2 regions of the Comamonas sp. AG1104 genome follow, and region 2 is predicted to be linked to the other one. Evidence: predicted binding sites of a transcription regulator. Region 2 holds the regulator's gene; the other holds the start of a gene.
What was found. The regulator HrcA, encoded in region 2, represses chaperone genes, less so after heat shock. The targets are predictions, from matches to a motif close to TTAGCACTCNNNNNNNNNGAGTGCTAA.
Positions count from the first base shown of each region.

Region 1 (4,847 bases), on a different contig from region 2:
CAGCAGGCGGTGGTTGATCCAGAAGTGCACATCGTTCCAGATCAGCAGCGCAAAGATCTCCACAGCGATGCGTCCGGCGCTGGCTGTGGGCGAGAGCTGGGCCCAGCCCAGTTGCAGAAAGCCCCAGGGAACGATCATCCCGATGCCGAAGATCAGTATGGAATGAAAGGACTGGCGCCATTCACGTTGCAACTGACCGGGCTTGAGCGGACGTATATCCAGCGGCCTGCCAATACCTGCACGGGCAAGAGATGTCGTCAGAGCACCCATGAGCAGGCCGCCCAGCAGATAAATACCCCCGAAAAAAACCAGACCCAATGCCATGACTTGCCAGGCATTGAGCTGCGTGAACCAGGTACCAGCGTCCATGAAGGCTCCAAAAGCGGTGGCGCTGCCCTAGATACAACAATGCGCCCGACGGCATAGCGTAAACCCATGCCTGTCGGGCGCATGATAAAGGACGCCGCAGTAGCTCTCGTTGATACCCGGAGTGGCTTCAGCGTGTGGGATGGAGGAAAACTGGCGCACGTCATCTGCGTGACAGCGAGCAAGCGCCGCCGCGCAGCGAGGCTGTCGTCCCCCCTCGGGGGAAGCCGCAAAGCGGCTCAGGGGGCGTGTTTACTGCGCCGTGATGCCCTGCTCGCGAATGATGGTGCCCAGCGCCTTCACATCCTGCTGGATACGGTTGCTCAGGCCTTCGGGCGAGCTGCCCACGGCTTGCCAGCCTTGCATGGACAGCTTCTGGCGCATCTCGGGCGTACGCACGATCTCGCTGACGGCGGCCGCCAGCTTGTCCACATGGGCCTTGGGCATGGATCTGGGCGCAGCCACGGCGTTCCAGATTTCCAGATCAAAGTTGTTGACGCCGAGCTCTTTGAGGCTGGGAAGACCGGGAGCCAGCGGGCTGCGTGCTGCAGAGGTCACGCCGATGCCGTGCAGCTTGCCGGCCTGAATCTGTGCCATGGCCAGTGCCGGAGGGAGCATGGACAGCTTCAAATCGCCGCCCTGAATGCCGTTGAACACTTGGGGGTAGCCGGTATAGGGCACGTGCACGGCCTTGATGGCCGAGCGGCTCTTGAGCAGTTCCATGCCCAGATGGCCCACGGTGCCGACACCGGGCGAGCCATAACTCCATTTGTCGCCAGCCTTGGCAGCCGCTTCCATAAAGGCCTTGCCTTGTGGGGCCGACGCAGGGGCCACCAGTACCAGCGGAGCCACGCCGATCAGGCTCACGGGCTGTAGGTCCTTGATAGGGTCATAGCGCACGGCTGGGTTGAGCATCTTGGCAATGGTCATATTGCCGTTGATCATCACGCTGAAGGTGTAGCCATCTGCCTTGGCCACATATTCTCCGGCGATATTGCCGCCAGCACCCACGCGGTTTTCCACGATGATGGTCTGACCCAGCTTCTTCTCCAATGGCTCGGCCAACGCGCGGGCCGTCAGATCAGGCGAGGAGCCTGCGGGGAAGCCCACGATCAGGTGCAGGGGCTTGTCGGGCCAGTTGTCGGCTGCCAGGACGGCCGGAGCCATTGCTGTCGCCCCCATGGCGACTCCTGCAGCAACCAGGCTGCGGCGGGACAGGTTCTTCAAGATGCGCGAAGTGCGAATAGGCATGGCAGGTCTCTTTTGAATTCTTGATAGGCGATCGGTGCACATGAGAACATGCATCAATGCCGAAAAATAAAAAACCCGGAAATTATCCGGGTTCGAGGTTCAGCATTTCAGCCTTTTAAAGGCTTGGAGCGCAAGTTGGCGTTTACGCAAACTCGGCCAGCGCTTTTTTCATCTTTTTCATGGCGGCTACCTCAATTTGGCGAATGCGCTCGGCACTCACACCGTATTCGGCAGCCAGCTCATGCAGCGTCATGCCGCCAGATCCGTCGTCATTGACCTTGAGCCAGCGCTCTTCAACGATGCGGCGGCTGCGGTCATCAAGGCCTTCCAGAGCCATGACCAAGCCATCGGTTGCCAGATGATCGCGCTGGCGCGATTCGAGCATGGCTGTAGGCTCGTGACTGGCATCAGCCAGGTAGGCGATAGGGCCGAAGGCCTGTTCTCCATCATCGCTGGGAGAGGGATCCAGCAGCACATCGCCACCGGCCAGACGGGTTTCCATCTCGATGACTTCCTCGCGCTTGACGTTGAGCTTTGCAGCGACCGCGTCAATTTCGTTCAAGGTCAGGGTCTCGCGCAGGGCCAGCTCTTCGTCCGCCATGGCAGCATCGGACTTCAGGTCATGCTTCATCGAGCGCAGATTGAAGAACAGCTTGCGCTGGGCCTTGGTCGTGGCGACCTTGACCATGCGCCAGTTCTTCAGAATGTACTCGTGGATTTCCGCCTTGATCCAGTGCATGGCGTAGCTGACCAGACGCACGCCCTGATCGGGGTCGAAGCGTTTGACAGCCTTCATCAGGCCCACATTGCCTTCCTGAATCAGGTCGCCGTGAGGCAGGCCATAACCCAGGTACTGGCGCGAGATGGAGACAACCAGACGCAGGTGGGACATCACCAGACGCCCGGCGGCGTCCAGATCATTGTGTTCTTTGAGCTTGCGAGCGTAGTCCTGCTCTTCCTCAAGGGTGAGCATTGGCATACGATTGACCGCCGAGATATAGGCATCCAGGTTGCCCAGCGGAGGTACCAGCGCCCAGGGGTTCGCGGGCGCCAAGGCAGTAGCAATGGAGCCGGAGGCAGTTTTCATTGCAGGTTTCCTTTCTTCCATGATCTTCATATTAGCACTCCGTTAGAGGGAGTGCTAAAGACAAAGTTCCCACAGTTTTTGTTGGTTTTTGGTGGCGCACGTGGCTCGTATCGAACAGCGGGAAATTTTTTACATGCCCTTCGACCTCTGCCTTTCCCGGCATCCGGAGCAGTGCTCTAGCTGGAATGAGAGGCCAGGTTGTGCAGGCTCGCTCTGATTAATGTCTCTAATTTCCTGGCCGCCGAGCTTCGAGGTGCATGGCGGCGCATCACCATGCCCAAAGGACGTTGAATTCCAGGGGCCGACAAAGGAATCTGCGCAAGGCGGTCGGCCTGTAGCAGCGATATGGCTGTTTCGGGCAGTGCGCTGATGCCCAGACCAGCGCTGACCAAGGCTCCGATGGTCGCAATATGGTCAACTTCAAAGACAGGAGCGAAGTAAAGCCCTTTGGAGAGCAGATCCGCATCAATGTACTGGCGCACGCTGGCAGAGCTGGGCATGGAGACATGCGGATAGTCCAAGGTGTTCTCGATTGCGATCGGACCTGTCTGCTTTGATAGAGGATGGTCATCGGGACAGATGAGAAAGAACTGGTCCTCCATCAATTGCTCATAGGCGAGGTCTTCCTGTTTGGGATCGGCTGCAGTGAGCGCAAAGTCGACCTTGCCATCACGAACGAGATCAAACGCCGGGCCCGACAAGGTATCAAGCAAGGCAAGGCGCACCCCGGGGTGGATCCGCGTGAATTCGGCAAAGACCTTTGGCAACAGCGAGGCGGCCAGAGAGGGAAGTGCAGCAACCGTCACCGAACCAGTTCTGAGCTGTACGGTGTCCGTCACGGCGCGCAAGGCACGCTGCGTATCGCGCAAGATCTCCTGGGCATGGGCGATAAAGACATGGCCCGCATCGGTCAGCTCGACGGCGCGAGTGGTGCGCTCAAACAGTCTTGCTCCGATCTGGGCTTCTACACGCGCAATCAGAGCCGACAGCGCGGACTGGGAGAGGTGAACCTGGAGGGCGGCTTGGCCAAAGCTCTTGGTCTGGCTCAGGGCTACTACCGCTCTCAGGTCTTTGGTTGATAGGTTGGCTTGCACCACCGCAGTATAGGTAGCGGAGCTGCAGCGTCCTGGAGCTCCGCTACCTTCGCTTATTCAGCCTTGATGTCGCTGTCTTTGATCAGCCGGGCCCACTTGGCGTACTCGGCGTTGATGATCTTGGCCGACTCGTCCGGCGTGCTGTAGGTGGCAATAGTGCCCTGGGCGAGCATGGAGTCCTTGACATCCTGCTTGGACAGAATCACTTTCAGCGCTGAATTGATCTTCTGAATGACTGCAACTGGCGTTCCGGCAGGAGCCGAGAGTGCAAACATGGAGCTGACCTGCATGTCTGGAAATCCAGCTTCCACGACAGTAGCGATGTCTGGAATCGAGGCAACACGTTCTTTGGTCGTTGTGGCCAGAGCGCGGAGCTTGCCTGCCTTGATCTGACTCTGTGCGGCAGGAACGGTGTCAATCATTGCATTGACCTGACCGCCGAGCAGATCGGAAAGAGCGGGTCCGCTGCCTTTATAGGGCACATGCACGACTTCAACCTGTGTCTGACGCTTGAACATCTCGATCGAGAGATGCTGAGGCGAGCCATTGCCTGCGGATGCGAACGTGACGCTGCCGGGGCTGGTTTTGGCAAGGGCCACCAGTTCCCTGACGGATTTCGCCTGAACACTGGGATTGACCACAAATACCAGCGGAACGGTGCCTACGACCGAGATGTGAGAGAAGCTCTTATGGATGTCAAAAGGAGTCGCCGCAGGCGTCAGCGCTGCATTGATGGTGTGGCTTGTGAATGCCCCCATCAGCAAGGTGTAGCCATCGGCGGGTGATTTAGCGACTTGACCTGCGCCAAGGCTGCCGCCAGCTCCGGCGCGATTGTCGACGACGAACTGCTGCCCAAGCGCGTCTGAAAGCTGCCTGGCAAGAACGCGGCCGATGACATCCGTCGCTCCGCCTGGAGCATAGGGAACCACAAGCCTCACGGGTTTGTTGGGGTAATCAGTCTGCGCACTGGCTGCTCCAGATACGCCAGATGCAACGAGGGCTGTTGCAACCAAGCTAAGGAGCTTGCGGCGGCGCATGGCCGGATTGGC
Region 1 covers NZ_QQAS01000003.1:21,941-26,787, reverse strand. The annotation lists gene DFO48_RS08625 (sterol desaturase family protein) at 1-369, opposite strand, end outside; gene DFO48_RS08620 (tripartite tricarboxylate transporter substrate binding protein) at 619-1,617, opposite strand; gene rpoH (RNA polymerase sigma factor RpoH) at 1,760-2,704, opposite strand; gene DFO48_RS08610 (LysR substrate-binding domain-containing protein) at 2,881-3,573, opposite strand; partial or broken gene DFO48_RS25595 (LysR family transcriptional regulator) at 3,661-3,798, opposite strand; gene DFO48_RS08605 (tripartite tricarboxylate transporter substrate binding protein) at 3,852-4,847, opposite strand, start outside.
Region 1: rpoH (RNA polymerase sigma factor RpoH) is a predicted target of HrcA. The motif match lies at 2,736-2,762, and genes of this name have one in related genera.

Region 2 (4,847 bases):
CGGACATGCCGCTGATCAGAACAATCTCCATGGACATGATTTCAAACTCCTCTGACTTTGCCGCTTTTGCGTGCTGTAGTGCTGGCCTTGGCATTTCGGGCCTGGGTGCCCGATGGGCGCAGGGCGATGCTTGCGACCTGCTTTGCAGGCAATCTTGCCATGGCCAGCATTTCTCTGGCATGGGCCATGGTTGCTTCGGACAGGTGCTCGCCGCCCAGCATGCGGGCCATCTCCATCTCGCGCTCCTCGCCCGCCAGCGGGTCCACGCTGCTGATGGTGGTGTTTGACTTGGGGCGCTTGGTCACCCGGTAGTGCTGGTCTGCATAGGCAGCGACCTGGGGCAGGTGAGTGACGGCCAGCACTTGGCGCGAATCGCCGAGCGAGTGCATGAGGCGGCCCACGGTTTCGGCCACCGCTCCACCCACGCCGGAGTCCACCTCGTCAAAGATCAGGGTTCCGGCCTGGCCCAGTTCGCTGGTGGTCACGGCAATGGCCAGCGAGATACGTGACAACTCGCCGCCCGATGCCACCTTGGCAACGGGTTTGGGCGTGGCGCCGGTATGGCCTGCAACCAGAAAAGTGATGCTGTCCATGCCGGCGGGACTGGCTGCATCGGCATGCTCCAGCTGCACCTCAAAACGGCCGCCCTTCATGCCCAGACTTTGCATGGACTGGGTGATGGCGCGCGACAGGCGTGGTGCTGCCAGGGTGCGCTGCTGCGAGATTTTGCGCGCCTCGGCCTGATATCTGAGGTGGGCGGCCTGCTCTTTGGCGCGCAGCCCCTCCACATCGACGGCAGCATCCAGTTGGTGCAGCTCCTGTCTCCAGCCTTCGAGCAGGGCGGGCAAGTCCTCGGGCGTGCGCTTGTAGCGGCGCGCCAGCTGCATCCACAGCGACAGACGTTCATCGAGATCGGCCAGCAGCTCGGGGTCCAGATCGGCGCGGCGCAGATAGGCCTGCAGCGAGTGACGGGCATCGTGCAACTGGGCCACACAGGAGCCCAGTACGTCGGCAATGCTCTGAAACTCGGGCTCAAGGTGCTCCTGGTCCTGCAGCATGTGGTGGGCCCTGCCCAAGGGGGTGGCCGCTCCCGCATCGTCATCCTCCAGCAGTTGCAGGCAGGACTGGGCCGAGTCCATCAGGGTCTGCGCGTGTGACAGACGTGTGTGCTGGGCATTGAGCTCATCCCACTCTTCGGCGTGCGGCGACAGCTTGTCCAGTTCGGAAATCTGCCATTGCAGGCGCTCTCGTTCGCGCTGCAGATTGTCCTGGGCCGAGAGCGCCTGCTCCAGAGCCTGATGATTCTGGCGCCAGTCCTGCCAAAGCGATTTGAGCTGGGTCGTTTCAATGCCGCCGTAGGTATCCAGCATGGCGCGTGCTGCGTCCGGGCGGGTCAGGCTTTGCCAGGCATGCTGGCCGTGAATGTCGATCAGCTGATCGCCCAGATGGCGCAGCTGCGTGGCCGTGGCGGGCGATCCGTTGATCCAGGCACGGCTGCGGCCCAGGCTGTCAATGACGCGGCGCAGCAGCAAATCCTGTTCCTGCGCAAAACCCGACTCTTCCAGCCACTCATGAAGATGGGGTGGGCAATCGAACTCTGCGCAAATATCGGCCTGAGGGCAGCCTTCGCGCACCACCTGTGCATCGGCTCGTGCGCCCAGCACCAGTTGCAGAGCGTCGAGCATGATGGATTTGCCGGCCCCGGTTTCGCCGGTCAGCACCGTGAAGCCGGTCTGCCAGTCCAGATCGAGTGACTGGACAATCACAAAGTCCCGCAGGACGATGCGCTTCAAGGCCATGGTCAGACGCCTCCCTCGTTCCAGCCCAGCTTTTTGCGCAGGGTGTCGAAGTAATTCCAGCCCTTGGGGTGCAGAAAGTGCACGCTGTGATCGGCGCGCGTCACCAGGATGCGGTCGCCATGCTGCAGCGATTTCAGTGACTGCATGTCAAAGTTCGCGCTGGCGTCGCCTCGGCCGCCCACCACCTCGATAGTCACTTCCTGGGCGTCGGAGAGCACGATGGGGCGATTGGAGAGGTTGTGCGGCGCTATGGGCACCATCACCCAGGCCGGAATCGAAGGGTGCAGCATGGGGCCGCCGGCCGATAGCGCATAGGCGGTGGAGCCCGTGGGGGTGGCTACGATCAAGCCGTCCGCGCGCTGGTTGGAGACAAAGCTGCCGCCGACCTCAATGCGCAGCTCCACCATGCCCGAGGTCGAGCCACGGTTGACCACCACATCATTCATGGCCTGGGCTTCAAACACGCACTGGCCGTCGCGCATGACGCGAGCATTCATCAGGGTGCGTTCGTCTTCCTCGTACTCGCCCTGCAGTATGGGCGTGATGGAGGCTTCGAATTCATCCAGGGCGATATCGGTGACAAAACCCAGGCGCCCCTGGTTGATGCCGACCAGCGGCGTGCCATAGCGCGCCAGATGGCGGCACACGCCCAGCATGGTGCCGTCGCCGCCCACCACCAGGCCGAGGTCGCAATGCCTTCCCAGGCCGTCCACGTCCATGCTCGGGTAATCGGGCAGGCCCGCGTAGATGGCGGACTGGGTATCCAGAATCACCTCACAACCCAGGCTGCGCACGTAACCGGCAATCCGTTGCAGCGCTTCGCTGGCTGCATCGGACGGAACGCCTGCTGCGGGTGTGTGGTACTTGCCGATCAGGGCAATATGGTGGAACGTGGATGTCATCTGGGAAATTACATCATTAAAATGAAATCATGCTCGACGAACGTGCCAAGTTATTGCTCAAAGCGCTGATCGAGCGTTACATCGCTGACGGTCAACCAGTCGGCTCGCGCACTCTTTCACGTGCATCCGGGCTTGAATTGTCGCCTGCCACCATACGCAATGTGATGGCCGACCTGGAAGAGATGGGTCTGATCATCAGCCCTCACACATCGGCAGGCCGCGTGCCGACAGCCAGGGGATACCGCCTGTTTGTCGACACCATGCTGACAGTGGATCGCAGCGATCTTGTAACGCCCGGCCTGATGCCTGAACAGCCGCAGAAGGTGATTGCCAATGCGGCCAATCTGCTATCCAACCTCTCCCAGTTCGTGGGTGTGGTCATGGTGCCGCGTCGCAGCTCCGTCTTCAAGCATATCGAGTTCGTGCGCCTGTCGGAGCGGCGCTTTCTGGTCATCATCGTCTCGCCCGAAGGCGATGTGCAAAACCGTGTGATCTTCACGGATGTGGATTACGAGTCCTCGCAACTGATAGAAGCCTCGAATTTCCTCAATCACCATTACGCCGGTTTGACAATGGAGGAGGTGCGCTCGCGGCTGCAAACCGAGGTGGAGCAATTGCGGGGTCAGGTTGCCAGCCTCATGCAGGCGGCGGTGAATGTAGGCACTGAGGTCATGAGCAACCATGATCGCGAGGATGTGGTGATCGCCGGCGAGCGCAATCTGCTGTCCGTGAGCGATTTTTCCAGCGACATGGGCAATCTGCGCCGCGCTTTCGACCTGTTCGAGCAGAAAACGCAAATCCTCAGGTTGCTGGACTTCTCCAATCAGGCCGATGGCGTGCGCATCTATATCGGCGGCGAGAGCCAGACCGTACCGTTTGAAGATCTGTCCGTAGTGAGTGCTCCCTATGAACTCGACGGCAAGGTGGTCGGTACCTTGGGGGTCATCGGCCCCACGCGCATGCACTACGACAAGATGATCCAGATTGTCGATATCACATCCAAACTGGTGAGCAATGCTCTGAGCCACAAGCGTTAGGCCCTACAATGGCGAAGTTTTTCTGGTGGCAGCCACGGCTGTTGTCAGTGTTGGGGCGTTAGCTCAGTTGGTTAGAGCAGAGGACTCATAATCCTTTGGTCGTCGGTTCAAGTCCGCCACGCCCTACCAAGCTGCATGAAAGCCTGCCGTCTTCATCGATGGCAGGCTTTTTCTTTGTATGAACGCGAAAAAGTTGTCGATTTGGTCAGAGAGCCGTTTTTGCACTGCTAGAATACAACCCTGTTGCGGCTGTAGCTCAGCTGGATAGAGTACTTGGCTACGAACCAAGGGGTCGTGGGTTCGATTCCTGCCAGCCGCACCAAAAAACGTCAAGCCTCAGAACTGAAAAGTTCTGAGGCTTTTTCGTTTCTGGGCTCAGGCTTTGGGTATCAGCAATGTGAAGCTGCTGCCTTGGCCCAGCTGGCTGCTTATCTGCAGGCTGCCGCCATGACGCTGTGCCACGGTGCGCGTGAAGGCCAGGCCCAGGCCCACGCCATCCATGCGCTGGTGCTGCTGCAGGCGCTCGAAGGGCTGGCTGAGCCTGGTCAGCGACTCCTCATCCATGCCGGGGCCGTGATCGCGCACTGCAATGCCCCATCGGCTGCCTTGCTCAGCAATACGGATTTCCACAAGGGCGCTGGCATCGGTATCTTGCGGCTTGCCGTACTTGATGGCATTGGTCAGCAAATTGATGACGGCGCGGTGCAGCAGACCGGGGTCGCCATGCACGCAGGCTTCGGCATCCGGCAGCTCGAACGCCAGTTGCATGTTCTGCTGCTGGGCAAGGGTCCAGCAATCCGAGACGGCCTGATCCGCCAGCAGACCCAGATCCAGGACCTCGCTGCGGTATTGCTGTTGCTGGGCTCTGGCCAGATGCACGAAATCGTCTGCCAGCTCAAGAGACGACTGGGCATAGCCCTCAATGCGGTCAAGCAGTGCATCTTGCGACTCGATGCGCTTGCCTGTGCGCTGCATCTCCAGCAATGTGATGATGGAGCCTATCGGGGCACGGATATCGTGGGAGATGAACTGCATGGCCTGGTCGCGCTGGGCCTGTGCACTGCGCAGGTCGCTGATGTCGACCAGGGTGATGAGCCAGCCCGTGGTGG
Region 2 covers NZ_QQAS01000002.1:392,306-397,152, forward strand. The annotation lists gene rapZ (RNase adapter RapZ) at 1-37, opposite strand, end outside; gene recN (DNA repair protein RecN) at 42-1,799, opposite strand; gene DFO48_RS06455 (NAD kinase) at 1,802-2,701, opposite strand; gene hrcA (heat-inducible transcriptional repressor HrcA) at 2,731-3,738, shown strand; tRNA gene DFO48_RS06465 (tRNA-Ile) at 3,791-3,867, shown strand; tRNA gene DFO48_RS06470 (tRNA-Arg) at 3,984-4,060, shown strand; gene DFO48_RS06475 (CHASE2 domain-containing protein) at 4,114-4,847, opposite strand, start outside.